2 regions of the Comamonas sp. CMM03 genome follow, and region 2 is predicted to be linked to the other one. Evidence: riboswitches for the same ligand, from Rfam matches in the RefSeq annotation. Region 2 holds a riboswitch; the other holds the start of a gene.
The links. A riboswitch is a leader RNA that binds a small molecule or an ion and turns the genes downstream of it on or off. The one in region 2 is predicted to bind glycine.
Positions count from the first base shown of each region.

Region 1: another riboswitch for glycine. It lies ahead of KW830_RS17850 (trimeric intracellular cation channel family protein); the one in region 2 lies ahead of gcvT (glycine cleavage system aminomethyltransferase GcvT).

Region 1 covers NZ_JAHUXB010000005.1:226,295-237,148, reverse strand. The annotation lists gene sigJ (RNA polymerase sigma factor SigJ) at 1-34, shown strand, start outside; gene KW830_RS17880 (carboxymuconolactone decarboxylase family protein) at 132-617, shown strand; gene KW830_RS17875 (Lrp/AsnC ligand binding domain-containing protein) at 758-1,276, opposite strand; gene putA (trifunctional transcriptional regulator/proline dehydrogenase/L-glutamate gamma-semialdehyde dehydrogenase) at 1,390-5,115, shown strand; gene KW830_RS17865 (hypothetical protein) at 5,875-6,048, opposite strand; gene KW830_RS17860 (sulfate ABC transporter substrate-binding protein) at 6,106-7,137, opposite strand; gene KW830_RS17855 (oxidative damage protection protein) at 7,279-7,557, shown strand; glycine riboswitch at 7,711-7,806, shown strand; gene KW830_RS17850 (trimeric intracellular cation channel family protein) at 7,973-8,638, shown strand; gene mnmC (FAD-dependent 5-carboxymethylaminomethyl-2-thiouridine(34) oxidoreductase MnmC) at 8,735-10,702, shown strand; gene rocF (arginase) at 10,826-10,854, opposite strand, start outside.
Region 2 covers NZ_JAHUXB010000001.1:587,537-598,390, forward strand. The annotation lists gene KW830_RS02810 (branched-chain amino acid ABC transporter substrate-binding protein) at 1-574, opposite strand, end outside; gene KW830_RS02815 (RluA family pseudouridine synthase) at 1,065-1,757, opposite strand; gene KW830_RS02820 (PAS domain-containing sensor histidine kinase) at 1,774-3,975, opposite strand; gene gcvP (aminomethyl-transferring glycine dehydrogenase) at 4,089-6,992, opposite strand; gene gcvH (glycine cleavage system protein GcvH) at 7,042-7,416, opposite strand; gene gcvT (glycine cleavage system aminomethyltransferase GcvT) at 7,584-8,714, opposite strand; glycine riboswitch at 8,765-8,878, opposite strand; glycine riboswitch at 8,904-8,992, opposite strand; gene KW830_RS02840 (fatty acid--CoA ligase) at 9,172-10,743, shown strand.

The DNA of each region.
Region 1 (10,854 bases), on a different contig from region 2:
CGGGATCGTGCAGAAGCAGGCGGTGCAGGATTAGAAAAATCCGGTGCGCATGTCACAAAGCACCCGGCCCTGTCGTCTTGTTCATGTACCGCGCTTGCTGCAAGCCCGGTACGCCAACCTGTACCAAGGAAATGACCATGACTGCACATTCGCCACGCCTCGACTACATGCAAACCTCGCCCGACCTGTTCAGGAAATATCTCGCGTTCGGCATGGCCGGCAAGCTGGACCAGGGCCTCGCCCTGCTGGTGGACATTCGTGCTTCGCAACTGAACGGATGTGCCTTCTGCCTCGACATGCACGTCAAGCAGGCCAGGCTCCACGGCGAACGCGAGCTGCGCCTGCACCACCTAACCATCTGGCGGGAGTCCACGCTGTTCACGCCGCAAGAGCGCATGGCCCTGGCCTGGACCGAAGCGCTGACGAGGATCCAGGGCGAAGGGGTCCCGGACGAACTCTATGCCGCCGCCCGCGAGCACTTCGAGGACACCGAGCTCTCCGAGCTCACCTTCCGCGTGGTGGCCATCAACGGCTGGAACCGCCTCAATGTGGCCTTTCGCAACCTGCCGGGCTCGAAGGACCAGATGTTCGGGCTGGACAAAGCCGGACTGCACTGAAACGGATCACCCGCCGATCCATTCCAACCTCGGACACGGAGACTGCCGGTGCCTTCGCGGCCTTCGTCGCTCGACGGCGGCCTGAAGAGCCCGCACCAGCCATGGTGCGACGGGCCGGACAGGTCGGGGCCCGCCGCTGCTCAGCGCATCGGCAGCCGTGCCTCGTCCTTGACCTCTTCCATCACCGCATAGGTGCGCGTCTCGCGAACGCCGGGCAGCTGCCACAGCACGCGGCCTGCGAACGCGCGGTAGGCGTGCATGTCGGCCATGCGGGTCTTGAGCAGATAGTCAAAGCCGCCGGCCACCATATGGCATTCCATCACCTCGGGATGCACCTGCACGGCGGCTTTGAATTCATCGAACACATTGGGCGTGGTGCGGTCCAGCAGCACTTCCACAAACACCAACATGCCGACCCCCAGCTTCTGGGGGTTCAACCGGGCTTCGTAGCCCAGGATGAACTTTTCGCGCGTCAGGCGCTGCACACGGGCCAGCACGGCGGTGGGCGACAGGGCCACGCGTTCGGCCAATTTCAGGTTGGAGATGCGGCCATCGTCCTGCAGGATGGCAAGAATGCGCCGGTCGATGCGGTCCAGGCCGCTGTCCTGCTGCAGGCCTTCATCGGCATCGCTTGGTGAATTGTTCGTTGCGTCTGTCATTTTTCAGAATTTTATTCGTCACATTTTCGGAAATCATCGCGCAATTCATTAACCATCCAGTTCTCTGGGAGCCTTCCATGTCCAGCCCCCTGCCTGCCGGCGCTGTTTCTGCCATGACCACCGTCGATGCGGTTCGCCATTTTGCGACCGGTCCGGCCCCCGCCACGCCTTTGCGTGCCGCCATCACCGCCGCCTGCCGCATTCCCGAGCCCCAGGCCGTGGCCCCGCTGCTGGAGCAGGCCCGTCTGCCCGCTGCCACCGCCCAGGCGGTGCAGGACATGGCACTGCAACTGGCCCAGCAGCTGCGCGCACGCAAGGCCGGCAGCGGCAAAAGCGGGCTGGTGCAGGGTTTGCTGCAGGAATTCTCGCTCTCCAGCCAGGAAGGCATTGCACTGATGTGCCTGGCCGAAGCGCTGCTGCGCATTCCCGACAGCGCCACCCGCGATGCCCTGATCCGCGACAAGATCCGCGACGGCGACTGGCAAAGCCACCTGGGCAAAAGCCCCTCGCTGTTCGTCAATGCCGCGGCCTGGGGCCTGCTGCTGACGGGCAAGCTGGTGGCCACGCACAGCGAAGGCAGCCTGGGCACGGCACTGGCCAAGCTCACCTCCAAGGGCGGCGAGCCCCTGGTGCGCAAAGGCGTGGACATGGCCATGCGCATGATGGGCGAGCAGTTTGTGACCGGCGAGACCATTGGCGAGGCACTGAACAACGCCCGCCGCCTGGAAGCGCAGGGCTTTCGCTATTCCTATGACATGCTGGGCGAAGCCGCACTGACCGAGGACGATGCAGCGCGCTATATGCAGTCCTACGTGGATGCCATACACGCCATCGGCAAGGCATCGGCCGGGCGCGGCATCTATGAAGGGCCGGGCATCTCCATCAAGCTCAGCGCCCTGCATCCGCGCTACAGCCGCGCACAGTACGCCCGTGTGATGACCGAGCTGCTGCCACGCGTGCTGCAGCTGGCCGAACTGGCCCGGCAGTACGACATCGGCATGAACATCGATGCGGAAGAGGCCGACCGCCTGGAGATTTCCCTCGACCTGCTGGAGGCCCTGTGCCTGGCCCCATCGCTGGCGGGCTGGAACGGCCTGGGCTTTGTCATTCAGGCCTACCAGAAGCGCTGCCCGTTCGTGATCGACCATGTGGTCGATCTGGCACGCCGCACCGGCCACCGGCTGATGGTCCGCCTGGTCAAGGGCGCCTACTGGGACAGCGAGATCAAGCGCGCCCAGATCGACGGCCTGACCGACTACCCGGTCTACACCCGCAAGGTGCACACCGACGTGTCCTACCTGGCATGCGCACGCAAGCTGCTGGCGGCACCCGACGCGGTCTACCCCCAGTTCGCCACCCACAACGCGCAGACCCTGGCCAGCATCTACCAGATGGCCGAACCCGCCAGCTACCAGCGCGGCCAGTATGAATTCCAGTGCCTGCACGGCATGGGCGAATCACTGTACGAACAGGTGGTGGGCCCGCTGGGCCGCCCCTGCCGCATCTACGCCCCGGTTGGCACACACGAAACGCTGCTGGCCTACCTGGTGCGCCGCCTGCTGGAAAACGGCGCGAACAGCTCGTTCGTGCACCGCATTGCCGACCCCCTGCTGTCCCTGCACGAACTGGCGGTTTCCCCCGTCACCGTCGTGGACCAGTCCACCATCCACGAAGGCAGCGTGGGCGCACACCACCCGCGCATTCCCCTGCCCGGCCAGCTCTACGGCCCGCAACGCGCCAATTCGCAAGGCCTGGATCTGAGCAGCGACACCGTGCTGCCCGAGCTGCAAGCCGCCATGGAGCAGGCACTGGGCGCCAGCTGGCATGCCCAGCCGCTGCTGGCCCTGCCTGCCGACACAGCGCCGTCCGCCCCCCTGCCCGTGGCCGTGCGCAACCCCGCCGACCACGGCGACCCGCTGGGGACAGTGCGCGATGCCACGCTGGCGGAAGTGGAGCAGGCACTGCAGGCCGCCCATGCCGGCGCCGCCGACTGGGCACGCACGTCCACCACCGAGCGTGCCCGCCTGCTGCAGGCCTGCGCCGACGCCTATGAGGCACAGCTGCCCCAGTTCATCGCCCTGCTGCAGCGCGAGGCCGGCAAGACCTCGGCCAATGCCGTGGCCGAAGTGCGCGAGGCCGTGGACTTTCTGCGCTACTACGCCGCCCAGGTCCAGCGTGACTTCTCCAACGCCACCCACATTCCGCTGGGCCCGGTGGTGTGCATCAGCCCCTGGAACTTTCCGCTGGCCATCTTCACCGGCCAGATTGCCGCGGCCCTGGCCGCTGGCAACACCGTGCTGGCCAAGCCGGCCGAACAGACCCCGCTGGTCGCCCACCTGGCCACGCAGCTGATGCTGCAATCCGGCATCCCTGCACCGGCACTGCAACTGCTGCCCGGCGCGGGCGAGACCGTGGGCGCCACCCTGGTGGCCGATGCCCGCGTGCAAGGTGTGCTGTTCACCGGCTCCACCGAGGTGGCGCGCCTGCTGCAGCGCAGCGTGGCCCAGCGCCTGCGCCCGGACGGCCAACCGGTGGTGCTGATTGCCGAAACCGGCGGCCAGAACGCCATGATCGTGGACTCTTCCGCGCTGGTCGAACAGGTGGTGGGCGATGTGCTGAGCAGCGCGTTTGACAGTGCCGGCCAGCGCTGCTCGGCCCTGCGCGTGCTGTGCGTGCAGGAAGACGCCGCGCCCCGCGTGCTGGAAATGCTGCGCGGCGCCATGCAGGAGCTGGCCAGCGGCAACCCCGCCGCCCTGTCCACCGATGTGGGGCCGGTGATCGACGCCGAAGCGCAAGCCGGCATCCGCCAGCATATTGCCGCCATGCAGGCCAAGGGCCACCGCACCACGCAGGCACCGCTGTCTCCGGCGGTGGATGGCAACGGTACGTTCGTGGCGCCCACGCTGATCGAGATTGACGCCATCAGTGAGCTGCAGCGCGAAGTCTTCGGCCCCGTGCTGCATGTGCTGCGCTACCGCCGTGACCGGCTGCCCCAGTTGCTGGACCAGATCGCCGCCACCGGCTATGGCCTGACCCAGGGCCTGCACACCCGCATCGACGAAACCGTGGAGGCCGTGCTGGCGCGCGCCCACGCCGGCAATCTGTATGTGAACCGCAATATGGTGGGGGCCGTGGTGGGCGTGCAGCCCTTTGGCGGCGAAGGCCTGTCGGGCACGGGCCCCAAGGCCGGTGGCCCGCTGTACCTTTTGCGCCTGCTGGCCCGCCATCCCGGCCGGCTGCGCCCCCTGCTGGAGCGCGCCTGCAGCCCGGCTATCGACAGCGTCCAGCAACCCGAAGCCCTGCATGCCTTGTCCCGCTGGTCGGCATTGCAGCCGGCACTGGAAGCCGTGCACGCCTATGGTCAGGAACTGCCCGCCCAGTCCCCTGCGGGCCTGCGCTATGCCCTGCCCGGCCCCACCGGTGAACGCAACACCTACCAGTTGCTGCCGCGTGCCCAGGTGCTGTGCCAGGCGGACAGCGACATCGCCTTGCTGCGCCAGCTGGCCGCGGTGCTGGCCGTGGGCAGCCAGGCGCTGTGGAGCAGCCAGCATGCGCTGCTGCACAGCCGCCTGCCGGAAGCCGTGCAAACCCGCGTGCAACTGGTGGACGACGGCGCCCTGGCCCAGACCGAAGTGGATGTGGTCTTGCACCAAGGCAGCGCCGCCAGCCTGCAAAGCCTGCTGCAGGCCCTGGCCCAGCGCAGCGGACCGCTGGTGGGCTGCTGCCACCTGGCCGACGCCACGGCGCCGGTACCACTGGAACGCCTGCTGCTGGAGCGTGCCGTCAGTGTAAACACCGCCGCCGCTGGCGGCAATGCCAGCCTGATGACCATGGCGTAACCGGCATCCCCTGCCCTTCGCGCCCTGGCGCCTTCCAAGGTGTCAAGCGCGGGGATCAGGCCGCCTCAACGGCCAGGAGCAGCCCCGGCGCCACGGGGCTGCTCCTGGGTGTGCACAGGCACGGCCCACCCGGGCCGCGCCGATAATGCGCTGACGGTTTCACACCCCGGCATTGGCGCAGTGCATATTGCACACCGCGCTCACGCCAAACTGACGGTTTGCTTAACTCGGTACGGTTTGTTGCTTTTCATCAGAGATTTTTCATTCCCCTGACATATAGAAATCCTATGGGAAGAAATCGGTTAATATTCAGGCTCCAAATCGCAGTGTGCAATATTCATGGGATTCCGAGAGGGGGGAGAGTCCGATTGGTAGACCGTGCAGGCCCTGCGGTTTGGAACCTATGCGAGAACAAGCTTGGATGGCCATCACCAAGCTTATTCAAAGCGAGTTCAACTTCAATCAGTTTCTTTTTTAAAAGCCTGCAGTTTGCGCTGCAGGCTTTATTTTTTGGCACGCCGTTTTCACGCATCTGCCGCGCTCCGGTTCGTATTTTTTCGTTTACAGAACTGTGCAGTGCAAGGTGTTTCCAGCCCTGCACGCTTTCTGCGCCACCAAACTATGCTGCAGTGCAATAGAAGGCGCACACAAAATGCCTGTGCAACCACCTGTCTGCAGGTCCCATGCAAAAAAGCCTTGCCTTCCTTTCGGAAGAACAAGGCATCAACCCCTACGAACGCGATGTGGGAGCGGGCAGGCTCAACCTGCCTGCCAGCAGGGCCGTGCCACTGATGCCGCCTGCTGTGCCATGGCCCGCACCCCCCATTGCCGGGCGGTGACCAGCAGCAGCTGGCGCACCTGCTCCTGCGGCGCCTTGCCGCGCGGGGCGAGATTGCTTTTCAAATAAGGCTGGTAGGCAGGCTGTGCTTGCATGGCATGCTCCTTGGTTGAGTGCAGCGGGGTGACGTGCGCCACCCCGCCGCGTGGTGCTTACTTCTTGGTGTAGATCTGATCGAAGCTGCCGCCATCCACAAAGTGCTTGCCGGCATTGGACCAGCCGCCAAAGGCCTGGTCGATGGTGAACAGATCCAGCTTGGGGAACTGGGCTGCGTATTTGGCCCGCGCCTTTTCCGAGGTGGGACGGTAGTAGTTCTTGCCGGCGATGTCCTGGCCTTCGTCCGAGTACAGGTACTTCAGGTACTCCTCGGCCACGGCGCGGGTGCCCTTCTTGTCGGCGTTCTTGTCCACCACGGAGACGGTGGGTTCGGCCACGATGCTGACGGAAGGCACCACGATCTGGAACTTCTCGGCACCAAACTCCTTGAGTACCAGGAAGGCTTCGTTTTCCCAGGCCAGCAGCACATCGCCCACATTGCGCTGGGCAAAGGTGATGGTGGAGCCGCGCGCGCCGGTGTCCAGCACGGGCACATTGCCGTAGACCTTCTTCACATAGTCCTTGGCGCCGGCTTCGCCGCCGAACTTGCGCTTGCCGTATTCCCAGGCAGCCAGGTAGTTCCACTGGGCGCCAGCCGACGTCTTGGGGTTGGGGGTGATCACCGACACGCCGGGCTTGATCAGGTCATCCCAGTCCTTGATGCCCTTGGGGTTTCCCTTCTTGACCAGGAAGATGATGGTCGAGGTGTAAGGTGCCGAGTTGTGCGGCAGGCGCTTTTGCCAGTCGGCCGCCACCAGACCGCCGTGCTTGACCAGGGCATCCACGTCCGGAGCCAGACCCAGGGTCACCACGTCGGCATCCAGGCCGTCGATCACCGAGCGGGCCTGCTTGCCCGAGCCGCCGTGCGACTGCTTGATCGTCACATCCTGGCCGGCCTTGGCCTTCCAGTACTTGGCGAAGGCCTGGTTGTATTGCACGTACAGTTCGCGCGTCGGGTCGTAGGAGACATTCAGCAGCGTCACCTGCTGCTGGGCCAGTGCGGGGAGAGCCGGCAGAGCGCCGAGGGTCAAGCCGGTCAAAAGGCTGGCAAGCAGGGGAAACTTGATAAAGTGGCGGCGATTTGTCATTGAGGGTCTCGGTGATTCTGGTTGCGTTGTCAAACGGCTTCTCGCTCCGTTGCTGTGCATTCTGGAATGCCACCCTCAAAACTGAAACCAATAAGATTTCAGTTTGTTATTACCAAAACATCCGTAGACAGGATTTCCCCCATGGCACGTACCGTTCACTGCATCAAGCTCGGCCAAGACGCTGAAGGCCTGGACTTTCCGCCCTACCCCGGCGAGCTGGGCAAGCGCATTTTCGAAAGCGTGAGCAAGCAAGCCTGGGCCGACTGGCTCAAGCACCAGACCATGCTGGTCAACGAAAACCGCCTGAACCTGGCCGACGCCCGCGCCCGCCAGTACCTGGCCCGCCAGATGGAAAACCACTTCTTCGGTGCCGGCGCCGATGCCGCAGCCGGCTTTGTGCCGCCCCCCAGCGCGCAGTAATTGCAGCGTGCCCACGCGATGCTGTGGGCGCTGCGTGAAGACCCGCCCCAGCGCTTCAGGCTCTGGGGCTTTCTTTTGCCCGCTGCTCGCAAGCAGCTTCCCCCGCACCAACGCCCCTGCGGCCTCTGCGCTGCACAAAAGCGCCTAGAATCGCCGTTTTCTGCGGGAGAGCGAGGCAGCTGCACAGCCGGCCTCCGCCGAAGGCGCAAACTCCCATAATCGCTCAGGCCGACGTACCGCAGCAAAGATTCGCCAACTGGAGAGCAGCCCGTGCCACCCGGCCCGGCTCACCGAAGGGGCAAGTGCCGCAGCACCGGGCTGCGCGCACGCAACTCTCAGGTACAAAGGACAGCGGGAGAGGCGCGCCAGGCCATGGACAGCATCCAGGCCTGGTTTTTTCACGTATGGGTCCGCCATGCTTCCATCTGTTTCCCTGCTGGAATCGTTCCAGCTGTCCAATCTCACCGTCATGCTGGTGATCTACCTGATCGCCATCACGGCCGAAGCCATGTCCGGCGCACTGGCGGCAGGCCGCCGCAACATGGACATCTTTGGTGTGGTCGTGATCGCCTTCGTCACCGCACTGGGCGGCGGCACCATCCGCGACATGGTGCTGGGCCACTACCCCATTGGCTGGACGCAGCACCCCGAATATGTGTACCTGGTGATTTCCGCCGGCCTGCTGACCACGGTGGTGGCACGCTACATGATCCACCTCAAGCAGGTGTTCCTGCTGCTGGACGCCATGGGCCTGATCGCCTTCTCGCTGATCGGCTGCAATGTGGCGCTGGAGCTGGGCTACCCCGGCGTGGTGGTGGTGATGGCCGGTATGATCACCGGCATCAGCGGCGGCATTCTGCGCGACGTGCTGTGCAACCAGGTGCCGGTGGTCTTCCGCCGCGAGCTGTATGCCAGCGTGTCCCTGGCCGTCTGCCTGCTGTTCCTGGGCCTGCGCGCGCTGGATGTCGGCCCCAACATCAGCACCCTGGTGTGCTTTGCGGGCGGGCTGCTGTTCCGGCTGGCCGCCATCCGCTTTCACTGGCGGCTGCCCACGTTTTCCTACCAGCAACGCTGGGACTGAGCGGATCCCTGTGGCGCGGCGTCCGCCCTGCCCGGCAGGCCCTGGGCCGTATCGGCCCGGGCGCCCCCTAGTCTTACTCCTCTGAACCCTGCCCCCATGTCCGAACCGATTGCCTGGCTGCCCGATGGCACTCCTTACAGCCCCCGTTTTGAGGACCGCTACCACAGCGAACTCGGGGGACTGAACCAGGCGCGCCAGGTGTTTCTGGCAGGCTGTGGCCTGCCTGCGGCCTGGGCCGACCAGGCACAGTGGCGCGTGCTGGAGACCGGCTTTGGCATGGGCCTGAACTTTCTGGTGACCTGGGCGGCCTGGAAGGCCGATCCGCAGCGCCCGCGCATGCTGCATTTCACCTCGGTCGAGGCCTACCCGGTCAGCGCCGCCGATCTGCTGCGCGCTGCCCCCACCGATCCCCTGCTGCGCCCGCTGGCCGAACAGCTGGCCGCGCGCTTTCATGGTCTGCTGCCCGGTGTGCACCGCCTGGGCTTTGAAGACGGCCGCGTGCAGCTGACGCTGTGGATTGGCGATGCCCAGGCCATGCTGCGCCAGCAGACCACGGTGGCCGACAGCATCTACCTGGACGGTTTCAGCCCCAGCGCCAACCCCGGCATCTGGGATGCCCACACCCTGAAAGCCCTGGCCCGCCACTGCCGGCGCGGCACGCAACTGGCCACCTGGACCATTGCGCGCGCGGTGCGCGACCAGCTGGCGCAATGCGGCTTTGAAGTGCGCAAGGTGCCTGGCGTGCCCCCCAAGCGCGACAACCTGCAGGCCTGCTTCAACCCGGCCTGGGAACCGCGCGTGCGCGCCCAGACGGGTCCATCCCCGGTGGCCCAAGCCGGCACGGCCTTGGTGGTGGGCGCCGGCCTGGCCGGCAGTGCCGCCGCCCACAGCCTGGCGCTGCGTGGCTGGCAGGTGCAGGTGCTGGTCGCCGGTGACGGCCCGGCGGACGGCGCCTCCGGCCTGCCTGCCGGCCTGTTCTGCCCGCATGTATCGCCCGATGACAGTGTGCTCTCGCGCCTGTCACGCAACGGGGTGCGCCAGACGCTGCAGCGCCTGCGCGACCTGTGCCAGGAAGGCACGGACTGGGGCCACAGCGGCGTGCTGGAGCATTGCACCGACGGCGGCACCGGCCTTCCGGCCAGTTGGGCCGGCGGCCCGGGGGACGATTGGAGCCACAGCGCCAGCGCCACCCAGCTGTCCCGGGCCGGCCTCCCACCGGACACCGTGGCCTGCTGGCACCAGCAAGCCGGCTGGGTGCGCCCGGCCCAGCTGGTGCAGGCCCAGTTGCATCACCCGCAGATCCGTGTGCAGGCGCATGCCGTGGTGGCCCGCCTGCAGCGCAGCGCAGATGGCCGCTGGCAGGCGCTGGACGCAGACGGCCGCATCCTGGCCGAGGCCGACCTGGCGGTACTGGCCTGCGGCCCCGCCACGGCTGACTTACTGCCGCACCGGCAACCATGGCCGCTGCAACCCATCCGCGGGCAGATCAGCTGGGGGCTGCACACCGCAGACAACGCCAGCGCCCTGCCGCCCTTCCCGGTCAACGGCAATGGCAATCTGGTCACCCATATTCCACAGCCGCAAGACCCGCAGCATGGTGAAATCTGGGTCATGGGCTCCACCTTCGAGCGCGATGTGACCGCCATGCCCATCTCCGCAGCCGACCAGGCGGCCGCCCACGCGGTGAACCACGGCAAGCTGTCCACACTGCTGCCCGCCAGCGGCGCAGCCATGGCCCCCTGGTTTGACCCGCAAGATGCCCGCTGCAGCCCGACCTGGGGCCGGGTGCGGGTGGCCAGCCACGACCGGCTGCCGATCGTGGGGCCGGTGGGGCCGGCGGCACCTGCGCACGCGGTGGGCTCTGCAGCCCCGGGGGCTGGCTCAGCCAGCACTGGGGAGAACCTGACAGGCCTGTGGGCCCTCACCGCCCTGGGCGCACGCGGGCTGACGCTGTCCATCCTCTGCGGCGAGCTGCTGGCCGCGCGCCTGCACGGTGAACCACTGCCGCTGGACGCCAAGCTGGCGCTGCACCTGGGAACGGAACGGCTGCAGCGGCGCGGCTGAGTAGCGCAGCTGCAAGGACGCCGCTACGGCGTCCTGCGGCAGCGCACCGGGAATGCCGGAACGCAGATGGTGAGACGGGATGGGGCGACGGAGCGGAACCACGTCAGCCCGGGCTGCTTCGCACTAGCGCACCAGCGTGCTCTTGCCGAACA
Region 2 (10,854 bases):
TCTTCAGGTCGTCGCGCACGGAAGCGGCGATGCCCTGGCCGTACGACTGCTTGTCGTGCAGGATGGCGACCTTCTTGGGCTTGGCCTGGCTGATGATGAACTTGGCAGCGGCAGGGCCCTGCTGGTCGTCACGGCCGATGGTGCGGAAGATGAAGTGGTAGTTCTTGCCATCGGTCAGCGCGGGCGACGTGGCGGAAGGGGTGACCACGACCACGCCTTCGTTGTTGTAGATGGGGGCTGCAGCGATGGAGGCGCCCGAGCAGACGGGACCGATCACATAGCCGATCTTGCTGTTGACCACGCGGTTGGCGGCCACGGGACCTTGCTTGGGTTCGCAGGCGTCGTCCACCGGCACCAGCTCGATCTTCTTGCCGTTGATGCCGCCAGCGGCGTTGGCCATTTCCACGGCCGTGGTTGCGCCTTCCTTGACCATGTCACCGTATTGCGTCAGAGGGCCGGTCGTGGGGATCACCATGGCGATCTTGATGGCCTGTGCGTGGGCCGTGCCCAGGAACGCGGCGCCAGCAAGACCCAGTGCCGCAACCACGGCATGCATACGGAACGGAGTGCGCATAAAAATCCTCTCTGTTGTGGTGAAGTGTCGAGATATCCGGAGGGTTTGCAATGTCCATGCCAAATGCGAGGCGGGGAAATTGGCAAGGAGCACAGCTTATCGGCCGGGGTAGGTGCAACAACAGGGTTTTTGCCTATGGAGCAAGCGCCTGCAAATTTGATACCCCCACCGCAGGGGCGCTGTGCAGGCGGAAGATTGCAGGAATATTGCAAATCTGTAAAAGCTTTTGCGCTGAAGTGCAGGTTTCAAGCGCCGCAGTGAAAACCCTGCGTCAGACGGATGTCAGCCCTTACTGTCTATGAAATGAATAGCAGGCTATTTAATTCCAGAGCGCCGTACAGGCGTATTTTTCTTATGGTTTTTTGCGCAGGGACAAACCGGGTTTGAACTGTGTCGGCCCGGTCTTGGGGTTCATCCCGGGTTCCCCGGGGCAGGGCTGGCGCAGGACGGCTGCGGGATGGGGCAGAAAGGCGCAGGAAGCGCGCGCGGCTCAGAATGGCACTGCACTGTGCCAGTGCATGTCCTGCCCTGTGATGGGGTGCTGCAGCGCCAGCGTGCAGGCATGCAGCAGCAGGCGCGGGGTGGCGGCGGCAATGTCCGGTGGCGCGTACAGGGCGTCGCCCAGCATGGGGTGGCCCAGGTGCTGCATGTGCAGGCGCAGCTGGTGGGTGCGGCCGGTCACCGGCTCCAGCCGCAGGCGGCTGACGGGCAGCTCTTGCGCTTGTGCTTGCCCCTGCACCGGTTGCAGCCAGGTCTCCAGCCGCTGCCAGCGCGTATGGCTGGGCTTGCCTTCCGGGGCCACCACGCGCAGCGGGCGGCGTTCCCAGTCGGCGGCAATCGGTGCGTGCAGGTCCTGCCACTGCTGCAGCGCTGCGTCCGGGGAGCCGCTGACCACGGCCTCATAGCTCTTGTGCACCCGGCGCTGCTCGAAGGCCAGGCTGAGGCGGCGCTGCACGTCCAGGCTGCGGGCCATCAGCACGATGCCGGAGGTGGCCATGTCCAGCCGGTGCACGATCAGCGCGTCGGGCCAGCGGGCCTGGGCGCGGGCGCTCAGGCAGTCCTGCTTGTCCGGGCCGCGCCCGGGCACGCACAGCAGGCCGGCGGGCTTGTCCAGCACCAGCAGGTGCGGGTCTTCAAACAGGCAATGCAGCGGCGCGGTGGCCTGGGCACACATCTCGGTCATCGGCAGGTGGCAGTGCTCAGCAGGCTGGGGGCTCGGCGCTGGCGCCATGCAGCAGGCGGTCCACGGTGGCGCACAGCTCTTCCACGTCATTGGGCTTGTGGATCAGCGCCTGGGCACCGGCCGACAGGGCCTGTTGCTCGATCTCGGCGGTGATGTAGCCCGAAGCCAGGGCCACGGGCAGGTCGGGGCGGATCTGCAGCGCGGCGCGCACCAGATCCACGCCGCAGTAGCCGGGCATGTTGTAGTCGGTCACCAGCAGGTGGTATTCCTGGGGCGCGGCGTGCAGGGCCTGCGTGGCTTCGTGCGGGTCGCTGAAGCCGGTGACGCGGTAGCCCCGGCGCTTGAGCAGGCGCTTGACCAGGAAGACCAGGGCTTCGTCGTCGTCCACATACATCACATGGCAGTCGGCCAGCATGGCGCCGGCGGCCGGCTTGTTGACCACCGAAGCGCGCGGCGGCTCGGCTACCACGGGCGGCAGTTCCACCCCTTCGGTGACCGGAAAGTACAGCGCAAAGCGGCTGCCCAGGCCGGGCTGGCTGTGCACATCCACGGCGCCGCCGTGGGTACGCATCACGCCGTGCACCACGGCCAGGCCCAGGCCGGTGCCCTGGCCCACGGGCTTGGTGGTGAAGAAGGGCTCGAAGATGCGCTGCAGTGTCTGCGGCGTCATGCCCGGGCCGTTGTCCTGCACGGTGTAGACGATGTAGGGGCTGTTGGCCAGACCCAGGCGCTCGCGCAGGCGGGGATCGGGGTCCTGCAGCTCCACCTCCATGCGCACCATGCCCCGGACTTCGCCGATGGCATGCATGGCATTGGTGGCCAGGTTGAACAGGGCCTGCTCCACCTGGGTGGGGTCGGCCAGCAAGGCGGGCAGCTGGGCGTGAACGTGGGTCTGCAGCTCGATGGCCGGAGGCAGGGACACGCGCAGCAGGCGCTCGGTGTCGCGCAGCACTTCTCCGGCATGCACGGCACGGCGCTGGGGGGGCTGGTTGCGGCTGAAGGTCAGGATCTGGCGCACCAGGTCGCGGGCGCGCTTGCCGGCTTTTTCGATCTCGCGCAGGCTTTCCTGCAGCGGGCTGTTCTGGGCGCAGTCGGCCATGGCCAGTTCCACATTGCCCAGGATGGCGCCGACGATGTTGTTGAAGTCGTGCGCAATGCCGCCGGCCAAGGTGCCCAGGGCCTGCATCTTGTGCGATTCGCGCAGCTGCACTTCCAGTTCGCCGCGCTGGGCTTCGGCGCGCTTGCGGCTGGTGAGGTCGCGGGCAAAGACGGTGGTGGTCTCGCCTTCGCCATAGCGCTCGAACGAGATGCCGACTTCCACCGGGATGTCGCGGCCGCTGGCGGTGCGGCCGGTCATCTCGCCCAGCACCGCCTGGGTGGTCAGCGGGGCCAGCTCCAGCGCATAGGCCGCATCGGGCAGAAAGCGCTCCAGGCGGCTGCCCAGGGCTTCCTGCACCGGGCACAGGAACAGCGTGGCGGCCGTGGGGTTGAAGACGGTGATGCGCCGCTGGCTGTCCACGCAGATGATGGCGTCCATGGAGGTGTTGATCACCGCCTCCAGGCGCCGCTCGCTGGCGTGCAGCTGGGTGTTGCGCTCCTGCAGGGTCTGGCGCTCGGCCAGCAGCGGACCCTGGTCGACCACGGCGCACATGAACTGGGCCGAGGCCGGGCCGGTGCGCTGGGGGATTTCGATGCAGGCGATGTGCAGATCGCCCTGCATGGCATGGCCCTGGGCCACCGAGAACTGCACTTCGTGCACTTCGCTGCGGCCTTGCTGGCGGGCTTCCAGAAAGGCCTGGGCCACGCGGTCGGCGTCTTCGGGCACCACAAAGGGCATGAAGGAGGCCAGCAGCCGGTCCTGGCTGGGCGACTGGAAGGCGCTGTGCGCCATGGCGTTAGCCTGGATGACGATGTCGTGCTCGTCGATCACCAGCAGCGGCAGCGGCACGCTGGAAAACAGCGCCTCGAAGCGTTCGGACGCGCTTTCTGCCACCGCCTGGCTGTAGTCCAGCACCTTGTTCTGGATTTCCAGCTCGGCCTGGTAGTTGCGCAGCTCGGCGATCAGCGCGGCCAGCGGGTCGTCGGCGCTGTGCTCGGTGGCTTCCCAGGCGTCCAGATTGGGATAGACCGGCGCCAGCGACGGCGCAGGGGGCAGCAGATCCTGCGTGGCGTCAGGATCTTCGTGTTGCAGCAGAAAGGAGAGGTCCGGGCGGCTCATAGAAGTGGTGCCGCAGCGCGGGTGTGTCACGCCACAGGGAGGGGCAGTGTAAGCCGCCCGCAGGGGCGGCTACAAGGGCTATCCCTAGGTGGTGTGGAATTTCCGCTGAAAAGTCACTCCGAAAAGGCGTCCAGCGGCACGCAGCTGCAGAACAGGTTTCGGTCGCCATAGACATTGTCCACGCGGCCCACCGGGCTCCAGTACTTGCTGCGGCGCAGCGCGGGCAGCGGATAGGCCGCTGTTTCGCGCCCGTAGGCGTGCTGCCAGTTGTCCCCCACGACCTGCTCGGCGGTGTGGGGTGCGTGCTTGAGCGGGTTGTCTTCGCGGTCCCAGCGGCCGGCTTCGACCTGGCGGATTTCCTCGCGGATGGCGATCATCGCGGCGATGAAACGGTCGATCTCGGCCAGCGGCTCGCTCTCGGTGGGCTCCACCATCAGCGTGTTGGCCACCGGGAAGGACAGCGTCGGGGCGTGGAAGCCGTAGTCGATCAGGCGCTTGGCCACGTCTTCGGCCATCACGCCGCTGGTGTCCTTCAGGCCGCGCAGGTCCAGGATGCACTCGTGCGCCACATGGCCGTTGGCCGAGGCGTACAGCGTGGGGAAATGGTCCTTGAGGCGGGCGCTGATGTAGTTGGCGCTGAGGATGGCGGTTTCCGTGGCGGCCTGCAGGCCTGCAGCGCCCATCATGCGGATGTACATCCAGCTGATGGGCAGCACGGCCGCATTGCCCAGGGGGGCGGCACTGACCGCGCCGACCTGGCCGGCAATGCCGCCTGCGGCGTGACCGGGCAGGAATGGCACCAGGTCTTCCACCACGCAGACCGGGCCCACGCCGGGGCCGCCACCGCCGTGGGGGATGCAGAAGGTCTTGTGCAGGTTCAGGTGGCTCACGTCGCCGCCGAATTCGCCGGGGGCGGCCACGCCGACCAGGGCGTTCATGTTGGCGCCGTCCACGTAGATGCGGCCGCCGTGGCGGTGCACCAGGGCGCAGAGTTCCTTCACCTGGGTCTCGAACACGCCGTGCGTGCTGGGGTAGGTGATCATCACGCAGGCCAGGTTGGCGCTGTGCTGCTCGCACTTGGCCTGCAGGTCGGCCAGATCGACGTTGCCGTTGTCATCGCACTTGGTGACCACCACCTGCATGCCCACCATCTGGGCGCTGGCGGGGTTGGTGCCGTGGGCGCTGCTGGGGATCAGGCAGATATTGCGGTGGGCTTCGCCGCGTGCGGCGTGGAAGCCCTTGATGGCCAGCAGGCCGGCGTATTCGCCCTGGCTGCCGGCATTGGGCTGCAGGCTGACGCCGGCGTAGCCCGTGGCTTCGCACAGCCACTGGCGCAGCTGGGCGTCCAGCTGGGCATAGCCCTGCAACTGGTCGGCCGGGGCAAAGGGGTGGATGTGGGCGAACTCCGGCCAGGTGATGGGGATCATCTCGCTGGTGGCGTTGAGCTTCATGGTGCACGAGCCCAGCGGGATCATGCTGCGGTCCAGCGCCAGGTCCTTGTCGCTGAGGCTGCGGATGTAGCGCAGCATGGCGGTTTCGGAGTGGTGGGTGTTGAACACCGGGTGGGTCAGGTAGCTGCTGCGGCGCTGCAGGCCTTCGGGGATCAGCGAGGGCGCGCCTTCGTCCATGGCCTCGACCGTGGGCAGGGCCTGGCCGTCCTGGGCGAAGATGCTCCAGAGCAGTTCCACATCGGCGCGGGTGCTGGTTTCATCCAGGCTGATGCACAGGTATTCGTTCCAGGCCTTGCGCAGGTTCGCACCCTGGGCGACCGCACGGGCGGCGATGGCATCGGTGGCGCCCTGGGTGTGCAGCGAGATGGTGTCGAAGGCCGTGCCGTGGTGGCGGCTGGAATAGCCCATCTGGGTCAGGCCGCGGCTGAGGATGGCCGTGAGGCGGGCCACGCGGCGGGCGATGCGCGCCAGGCCCTGCGGGCCGTGGTAGACGGCGTACATGCTGGCGATGACCGCCGGCAGCACCTGGGCCGTACAGATGTTGGAGGTGGCTTTTTCGCGGCGGATGTGCTGTTCGCGGGTCTGCAGCGCCAGGCGGTAGGCGGGTTTGCCGTGTACGTCGACGCTCACGCCGACCAGGCGGCCGGGCAGGGAGCGCTTGAATTCGTCGCGGCAGGCCATGAAGGCGGCGTGCGGGCCGCCCGCGCCCATGGGCATGCCAAAGCGCTGGGTGCTGCCGACCACGATGTCGGCGCCCATTTCGCCGGGCGGCGTCAGCAGGGTCAGGGCCAGCAGGTCGGTAGCGAAGATGGCCGCAGCCTGCTGGGCGTGGATGGCCTGCACATCGGCCTTCCAGTCCGCGATCCAGCCGCTGCTGGCGGGGTACTGGATCAGCGCGGCGAAGAAGCCATCCGCCAGTGCCGCGTCCCACTCCTCCTTGGAGTTGGCCACCACCACGGTGATGCCCAGCGGCGCGGCGCGGGTCTGCACCACCTCGATGGTCTGCGGGTGGGTGTCGCCCGCCACCACGAAGCGGTTGCTCTTCGATTTGACGGAACGCTTGGCCAGCGTCATGGCTTCGGCGGCAGCCGTGGCCTCGTCCAGCATGGACGCGTTGGCGATGGGCATGCCGGTCAGGTCGGTGACCATGGTCTGGAAGTTGACCAGCGCCTCCATGCGGCCTTGGGAGATTTCGGCCTGGTAGGGCGTGTAGGCCGTGTACCAGGCCGGGTTCTCCAGGATGTTGCGCAGGATCACCCCCGGCGTGTGGGTGCCGTAGTAGCCCTGGCCGATGAAGCTTTTGAGCACGCGGTTCTGGCCCGCCAGTGCCTTCAGCTCTGCCAGCGCCTCGGCCTCGGTCACCGCGGCCGGCAACTGCATGGCGCGGCTGCGGCGGATGGCCTTGGGCACGATGGAGTCGATCAGCGCGGCGCGCGAGGCTTCGCCGATCACGCTGAGCATGTGCGCTTCATCCTGCGCGTCGATGCCGATATGGCGGGGCAGGAATTCGCTGTGGTTTTCCAGGGCGTGGAGCGATTCCACAGGGGCGGGGGCAGACATCAGCATGGAGGGGACCTATCTCAAAAGCTGGGGCGGTACGGCTGCGGGCTGGGCGTCAGGCGCCGGCCGCGAAGCTGTCGTAGGCGGTCTTGTCCATCAGGGCATCCAGTTGCGATGCATCGGACAGCTTGACCTTGAAGAACCAGCCGGCACCCAGCGGGTCGCTGTTGGCCAGGGAGGGGTCGTCGCGCAGGGCTTCGTTGACTTCGACGATCTCGCCGCTCACGGGCATGTAGACGTCGGCCGCGGCCTTGACGGATTCGACCACGCCGGCCACTTCGCCTTCATTGAAGGTGGTGCCCACGGCGGGCAGGTCGACGAACACCACATCGCCCAGCGCGTCCTGCGCGTGGACAGTGATGCCGACCACGGCGGCGTTGGTGTCGGCGGTGTTGATCCACTCGTGCTCTTTGGAAAACTTGATGCTCATGGGAAGCTCCGTTGGGTAAGTTTCTGAAAAAAAGGGCTGGTGCAGGCGGTGCACGCAGTGTTTGGGACAGGTCTGGCAGCACTGTAGCGGCCTTGGCGCCTGCACCCGGGCTTGGCGGTGCTTTTTTGTGGCGCCGGGGGCCGGCAGGCGGGCTGGCCGCAGACCGTTCAGCCGCGGTAGTAGCGCGCCGGAACGAACGGGGTGGCCGACACCTTCATGGGCACCGGCTTGCCGCGCACCATGGCGAACAGTTCCGTGCCTTCTGCGGTGTAGTCGGGCTGCACATAGCCCAGGGCCACGGGCTGGTTCAGGCTGGGGCTGAGCAGGCCGCTGGTGATGTAGCCGACCTGCTGGCCGTCCATGTTCTCGAGCACGGCGGGCTCGCGCACCGGCACGCGCTCGGTGGCGATCAGGCCCACGCGCTTGCGTTGCAGCAGCGCCGGGTTGTCCAGCTGGGCCAGCACGGTGTCGGCGCCCAGAAAGCCGCCGGCGCGGGCGCCGCCGGTGCGGCGCACCTTCTGGATGGCCCAGGTGAGGGCGGCTTCCACCGGGGTGGTCTTGTCGTCCATGTCGTTGCCGTACAGGCACAGGCCGGCTTCCAGGCGCAGCGAGTTGCGGGCGCCCAGGCCGATGGGTTCCACCTCGGGCTGGGCCAGCAGCTTGCGGGCCAGGGCCTCGGCCTGGGTGCCGGGCACGGAGATTTCAAAGCCGTCTTCGCCCGTGTAGCCGCTGCGTGTGACGTAGCAGGCAATGCCGTCGATCTGCACCGCCATGCCGGTCATGAACACCAGGCCCAGCACTTCGGGGGCCAGGCGGCCCAGGGCTGCGGCGGCCTGCGGGCCTTGCAGGGCCAGCAGGGCCTGTTCGGGCATGGGGATGACCTGGCAGCGGCTGCCGATGTGCTGCTGGATGTGGGCGATGTCCGCCACCTTGCAGGCGCCGTTGACGATGAGGAACAGGTCGTCGCCGCGGTTGACGAACATCAGGTCGTCCAGGATGCCGCCCTGGGCGTTCAGCAGCAGGCCGTAGCGCTGCTTGTGCAGGCCCAGGCCCTGCACGTCGACGGGCAGCAGGGTTTCCAGTGCGGCGGCGGCGTCGGGACCCACCAGGCGCAGCTGGCCCATGTGGGAGACGTCGAACAGGCCGGCGGCGTCGCGGGTGTGGCGGTGTTCGGCCATCAGGCCGCTGGGGTATTGCACCGGCATGGCGTAGCCGGCAAAGGGAACCATGCGTGCCCCCAGCTCCAGGTGCAGGGCGTACAGCGGGGTGGTCAGCAGGTCGGTGGTGTCAGCGGTCATGGTGTCGCAGAGCAAAGCAAAAGAAATGCCGGCGGCCTGCGCCGCCTGCGCTTTGCCCTGTTGTCCGCTTTACCTGAGAGATTCACCCGCACCTTCCAGGCGTGGGGCTTGCTCCTTCGGTGGACGGGGTGCCGGCACCCGCGCCTCTCTCCAACAAGGTACGCCCGCGGTCGATGCGGCGGGCGGCTGCCAGTCCTTTTGCCTGAGCGTTCGGGGTTGCCCCTGCGCCTTCGGCGGCGCCGCTGGGCCTGCTGGCCGGGCGCGCTCTCCTGACGAATCCGCGCAGTATATCCGGCCCGATGGGCGGTGCCTACCCGGATGCATATGCATAGATGCAAACGATCTGAGGCGCTGCCTATACTCGTCTACCAATTTCGATGGATTCAAGGAGACGAAGTTGGTCGACACACAGTTTTCCCCCGCGGGCGCAGCCCCTGTCCCGGCACCGCGTGCGGCGCTGACCCTGGGCGACACGCTGGCCTGGCCGGCGCGCTATCTGCCGCGCAAGGAGGCGCTGGTGGTGTCGGACGCGCAGGGCCGCCGTGCCTGGACCTATGCCGAGCTGGATGCCGAGGTGAACCGCCACGCCCATGGCCTGCAGCAGCTGGGCATTGGCCAGGGCGATGTGGTGGCGGCCTTTCTGTACAACACGCCGGCCTTTGTGTTCACCTTGCTGGCGACGGCGCGCCTGGGTGCCATCTTCAACCCCATCAACTACCGGCTGGCCGCGCAGGAGCTGGCGTTCATCCTGCAGGACGGCAGTGCCAAGGCGCTGGTGTTCGAGGACGAGGGCGCTGCCGTGGTCGAGAAGGCCAGGCTGCTGGTGCCCCAGGTGCAGCACTGGATCCATGCCGATCCGGGCGCGGCACCGGCCTTTGCCACCGCGCAGCTGGCCGCGCTGGCGGACGGCCAGCCCGCCACGCCGGTGGACGTGCGGGTGGACGAGGATGCGCCCTGCATCCTGATGTACACCAGCGGCACCACCGGCCGCCCCAAGGGCGTGCTGCACACCCACCGCAGCAAGCTGGCGCACAACGCCATGATGCACCAGGTGATGCAGTTCCGCCGCGAGGATGTGGGCCTGTCGGTGGCCCCGCTGAACCACACGGCCGAGCTGCACACCAGCTTTCTGCCGCGCCTGCAGGTGGGCGCCACCCAGGTGCTGCAGCGCCGCTTTGATGCGGCCGATGCGCTGCGTCTGGTGGAGGCGGAAAAAGTCACCTTCTTCTTTGCCGCGCCGACCATGGTCACCATGCTGCTGAACGACGCGAGCCTGGGGCAGCGCGATCTGTCGTCGCTGCGCCTGGTGGAGTACGGCGGGGCCTCGATGGCGCCGCACCTGATCCGCGAATGGACGCGCCAGGTGGGATCGGGCCTGGTGCAGGTCTTCGGCACCACCGAAATGGGGCCGTGCATGTCGGTGCTGTATCCGCATGAGCAGCTCAGCCATGCCGGCTCGGCCGGCCTGCCGTCGCTGAACCACGATCTGGTGGTGGCGCGGGTGCGCGAGGACGGCGCCGCCACCGACCCGTCCGACGCCTGCGCGGTGGGCGAAGTGGGCGAGATACTGGTGCGCGGCCCCTGCATGATGGCCGGCTACCTGAACCGACCGGAGGCCAATGCCAAGGCGCTGGCCCACGGCTGGTACCACACCGGCGATCTGGGGCACCTGGATGCCGATGGCTATCTGTGGATCCGCGACCGCATTGACTACATGATCAATTCGGGGGCGGAGAACGTCTACCCGCGCGAGGTGGAAGATGCCCTGGTCGAGCACGCCGAGGTGCTGGAAGCGGCCGTGGTGGGCGAGAAGGACGCGCGCTGGGGCCAGGTGGTGGCGGCCTATGTGGTCGCCAAGCCGGGCACGGTGGTGACGGCCGCAGTGCTGGATGCCTTTCTGATGCAGGGCGACCGCCTGGCCAGCTACAAGCGCCCGCGCAGCTACCACTTTGTCGACAGCCTGCCCAAGACCACCAGCGGCAAGATCCAGAAGCATCTGCTGCGCCAGCCGGATCTGTGCGCGGCCTGAGGGCCTCACTGCGTTGAGGGTCTGAGGCAGCAGGGCTGAGCCCTCGGTCACCTTCTCAAGCAAGCCCCCAAGGCAAGCCCCTGTCTGCCGCCGAGAACGGCGCGGACAGGG